Regions from separate parts of the Streptomyces sp. cg40 genome, predicted to be linked through region 2. Evidence: riboswitches for the same ligand, from Rfam matches in the RefSeq annotation. Region 2 holds a riboswitch; the other holds the start of a gene.
What was found. A riboswitch is a leader RNA that binds a small molecule or an ion and turns the genes downstream of it on or off. The one in region 2 is predicted to bind S-adenosylmethionine.
Positions count from the first base shown of each region.

Region 1 (2,192 bases), 4.6 Mb from region 2:
CACAACGGACCGGACGGGTCCGTATACGGCCGCCCGCCGGCGGACCGGCTACGCCACCTTGCGCGACTGGTACTCGGTGATGTCCGCCATCGGCGGCCGTTCCTCCGTGTCCACGGAGTACGTGCGCGGCTCGAAACCGTCCGGCCCCCGCTCGAACTGCGTGAGGGACGGCCGGATCAGATGCCCGCGGGCCAGTCGCAGCTGTGCCGTGCGGTAGATCTGCGCGGCCATCCTCCCCAGCGCCTGCCCGTCCTGGTGCCGATGCTTTCGCACACCCACGTCGACCTGCGCGAGGGCGTCCAGGCCCACCAGGTGCAGCGCGTCGACGAGCATGCCCAGCTCGACGCCGTAGCCGACGGGGAACGGGAGCTGCTCGAGGAGCGAGCGGCGGGCCGCGTACTCGCCGCCCAACGGCTGGACGAATCCGGCCAGTTGGGGCCAGTGCATGTTGAGCAGCGGGCGGGCCATCAGCTCGGTGACGCGTCCGCCCTGGCCGGCCGCGCCGCCGAGCGGGCGGTCGTACATGGCCTTGACGAGGTCGACGCCGGGGTCGGTGAGCAGCGGGCCCACGATCCCGGTGACGAAGTCGGAGGAGAACTCCTTCAGGTCCGCGTCGATGAAGCACACGATGTCGCCGCTCGTCACCAGCAGCGAGCGCCACAGCACCTCGCCCTTGCCGGGCACGGCGGGGATGCGGGGCAGGATGTCGTCCCGGTGCACGACCCGGGCGCCCGCCGCGGCGGCCACCTCGGAGGTGCGGTCGGTGGAACCGGAGTCGACGACGACGATCTCGTCGACGAGCGGGACCTGCTGCATGAGGTCGTGACGGATGATCGCGACGATGTCACCGACCGTCGCTTCCTCGTTGAGCGCGGGCAGCACGACGGAGACCGACTGGCCCGTACGGTGCTTCGCGGCCAGGATCTTGTGGAGCGGCCGGTCGGTCAGGGACCAGGAGCGGGTGCTCAGCCAGTGCTCGACTTCCTTCAGCACGTTGCGCGGCTCCTCTGCGTTCTCTCGGCGAGGGCTGGTCACAGACAGTGAGTAAGTGATCCATCTCGCGGTTCGGACGGCTCACTCAACTGTCCTGGCCTTCGGTTACAGTCTTGAACAACGCTGATGACCATCGCATGTCGGGGGCTGTCGGCGAGACAATTGCATACACAACTGAACACCGCTCATCCAGAGGGGCAGAGGGATACGGCCCGTTGAAGCCCCGGCAACCCTCCAGCCGGTCTTGTCGCATGTTGTCCATGTGCCGAGGCTCCCGGCTCGGGAAGGTGCCAAATCCGTCTCGCGGCGAAACGCGTCGTGAGGAAGATGAGGAAAGGGCCTCGCCTCCATGGCTGCGCAGACTGTTGCAAGCACCACGAACCCCGTAGACGCCGTTGATCTCGGCCCCGCCGCCGCGCTGTCCTGCCGCGAGTGCGGCCACCGTGTCCCGCTCGGCCCGGTCTTCGCCTGCGAGGAGTGTTTCGGCCCGCTGGAGATCGCCTACGACTTCTCGGCCTACGACACCGAAGAGCTCCGCAAGCGGATCGAGGCGGGCCCCGCGAACATCTGGCGTTACGCGCCCCTCCTGCCCGTCCCCGCCGACGTGGCGACCAAGCCGAACATCAACCCCGGCTGGACCAAGCTCGTCCAGGCCGACAACCTCGCCCGCGAACTGGGCGTCGACGCGGGCAAGTTGTTCGTCAAGGACGACTCCGGCAACCCGACGCACTCCTTCAAGGACCGCGTCGTCGCGCAGGCCATCGAGGCGGCGCGCGCCTTCGACTTCACCACCCTCTCCTGCTCCTCCACCGGCAACCTCGCCGGCGCCGTCGGTGCCGCCGCAGCCCGGGCCGGCTTCCGCTCCTGCGTGTTCATCCCGCACGACCTGGAGGAGGGCAAGGTCGTCATGGCCGCGATCTACGGCGGCGAGCTCGTCGGCATCGAGGGCAACTACGACGACGTGAACCGCTTCTGCTCCGAGCTGATCGGCGACCCGGCCGGCGAGGGCTGGGGCTTCGTCAACGTCAACCTGCGGCCGTACTACGCGGAGGGCTCCAAGACCCTGGCGTACGAGATCTGCGAGCAGCTCGGCTGGCAGCTCCCGGACCAGCTGGTGGTCCCGATCGCCTCCGGCTCCCAGCTCACGAAGATCGACAAGGGTTTGCAGGAGCTGATCAAGCTCGGGCTCGTCGAGGACA
Region 1 is NZ_CP190128.1:4,967,776-4,969,967, reverse strand. Features, by position in the region: gene ACQHII_RS21910 (glucosyl-3-phosphoglycerate synthase) at 49-993, opposite strand; SAM riboswitch class I at 1,176-1,327, shown strand; gene thrC (threonine synthase) at 1,343-2,192, shown strand, end outside.
Region 1: another riboswitch for S-adenosylmethionine. It lies ahead of thrC (threonine synthase); the one in region 2 lies ahead of ACQHII_RS01365 (putative leader peptide).

Region 2 (2,192 bases):
GACTGGTTCTGCACATACTGCTTGAGCACGAAGGGCCCGGAGCCGACCACTCCCTGGCTGCACTTCTCCTGCGGGCTCTTCCTCGCGCTCGCCGACGACTCGATGCCCAGCGAGTGGGTCGAAGTGGCTTGCAGGAACTGGGCGTTGGGCTGCTGGAAGGTCACCCTGACGGTGAGCGGGTCGACCACGGTGGTGCTCTTGACGCCGCTCAGATAGCCCTCGGCGAGAGTGCCCAGCGCGCCGAGCTTCGGCACCGCGTCGAAGTTGTCCTTGACGACCTGCGCCGTCAGCTTGGAACCGTCGCTGAAGGTGACACCCGATCTGAGATGGAAGGTGAACGTCGTCGCGTCGGAGCTGATGTCCCAGGTCTTCGCCAGCCATGGCACGATCTTGCCGGTCGCGGGGTCCTGGTCGGTGAGGGAGTCCACGATCTGCCGTACCGAGTAGATGGTGTCGTTGCTGGCCACCTGCTGCGGGTCCACGCAACCGGCGTCGGAGCCCACCGCGAAGGTCAGGGTGCCACCGGACCTGGCCCGTCCGCCGCCGGCGTCGGAGCCACCGCCCCCCGATCCGCAGGCGGTCAGCAGGAAACTGGTGGTCAGAAGCGCGGCCGTAGCCGCTCGTCGAGTGGTTCGGGAGACCGGATGTGCTGTCACGGAGAGGTGCTCCTACTCGTATCACCGCGTGCACACGGACCTGCGCGGACCGTGGCTGGACGCGGACGGTGCCGACCCCGGCGGGGGCGGGACTCCTGAAGCGTGGAAAACGCGTCGACCGGCGCGGGACACACCCGTGCATACGTCGACCCGTGGGAGAAGGGGGGAAGCGGCCCGTGCGAGACGGGCGACCGGAGATGTCAGCTTCGAAGGGCGGACAGACGTCGGCCCGGAAGGCCGGACAAGGTCAGCTCTGACACAGACAGCTGGTGAAGCGCTGCAGGTCGATGTGGCGCCGGCGCGAGAGCCGGGAGAAGACGACGGCGTCGTGACAGGAGGCACTCGGGTCGTAGCTGTTGGGCACGCCGTCCTCCATGTCCGGGACCCCGGTCACGGGATCGCGCTTTCGCAGAGCCATCAGCTTCCCTGCCGGGCGTTCGCCCTGGGCGCCCCACTGCGTCGGGGGGCTGCCGGTCGTTCGGCCAGGATCGGACGCTGACACTCAATGCCACTGTTGATCGTATGGAGCGGTGTCGCCGTGCGTCAATGCCGGGGTGGAGACGGCTAGGCTGCTGCCCGGCCCGGAATCGCCCGGCTGCGGATCGCGCTCCGCCCGGCCGACCGGACTCCGTGGCTGTTTTCCGGGTGTGATCTCCGCCCGCCTGCCCTCCCTCGGCCGCGAGGCGTTCATCGCCCGGCTCGGCGGCGCCGCGTGAGACAGCGGGAACCGAAGCCGGCGCCCGGGCTCACGCAAGCTCCACAGCCTCCCGTGGGCTCTCGCCCCGGGTCTGCTGCTCGGAGGTGCGCTCGGCAAGCTGACGGACCGGATCTTCCGGGCGCCCGGTGGAGCCCTCATGATCCTGCTCTCCTCCCTGGGCTTCTCCCCGGACGGATCCGGCCTGCGGGACCGCCGGAAGGGCGGGATCGTCGTCCCGGGCTGACGGTCGTCGCCGCCGAACCCGATCGTGCCGGCGGCGCCGCGCCGCTAGGGCGTTTCCTTCGGATCATCTGATCGTTGGTCTGGGTGTGTCGTTGACTGACGCCCAGTGGGCCCGGATCGAGCCGCTGTTACCCGATCGGGCACCGAGGCGGGGTGGGCGGTGGCGGGATCATCGGCAGGTGATCGACGCGATCGCCTTCAAGTACCGCACCGGCTGCCCGTGGATGGACCTGCCCGAGGAGTTCGGCTCCTGGAAGGGCGTCCACAACCGGCTACGGAAGTGGGCGGCCGACGGCACCTGGGAGAAGGTCTTCGCCGCGCTGCTGGCCCAGGCCGACTCCGAAGGCGACCTCGACTGGGTCGTCGCCGTCGATTCCACCATCGTCCGCGCCCACCAGCACGCCGCCGGGGCCCGTCAAAAGGGGCCCCGGCCGGCGAGCCGCACGACCATGCCCTCGGTCGCTCCCGCGGCGGACTGACCACCAAGATCCATCTGGTTGCCGACGGACGTTGCCGCCCCCTGGCCTTCTGCCTCACACCGGGACAGGCGGGTGATGCACCCGCATTCACTGAGGTCATGGCCCGCTTGAGGGTGG
Region 2 is NZ_CP190128.1:333,634-335,825, reverse strand. Features, by position in the region: gene ACQHII_RS01370 (ABC transporter substrate-binding protein) at 1-656, opposite strand, end outside; gene ACQHII_RS01365 (putative leader peptide) at 904-1,074, opposite strand; SAM riboswitch class IV at 1,052-1,166, opposite strand; partial or broken gene ACQHII_RS01360 (signal peptidase II) at 1,403-1,597, shown strand; one part of gene ACQHII_RS01355 (IS5 family transposase) at 1,668-2,013, shown strand; one part of gene ACQHII_RS01355 (IS5 family transposase) at 2,013-2,192, shown strand, end outside.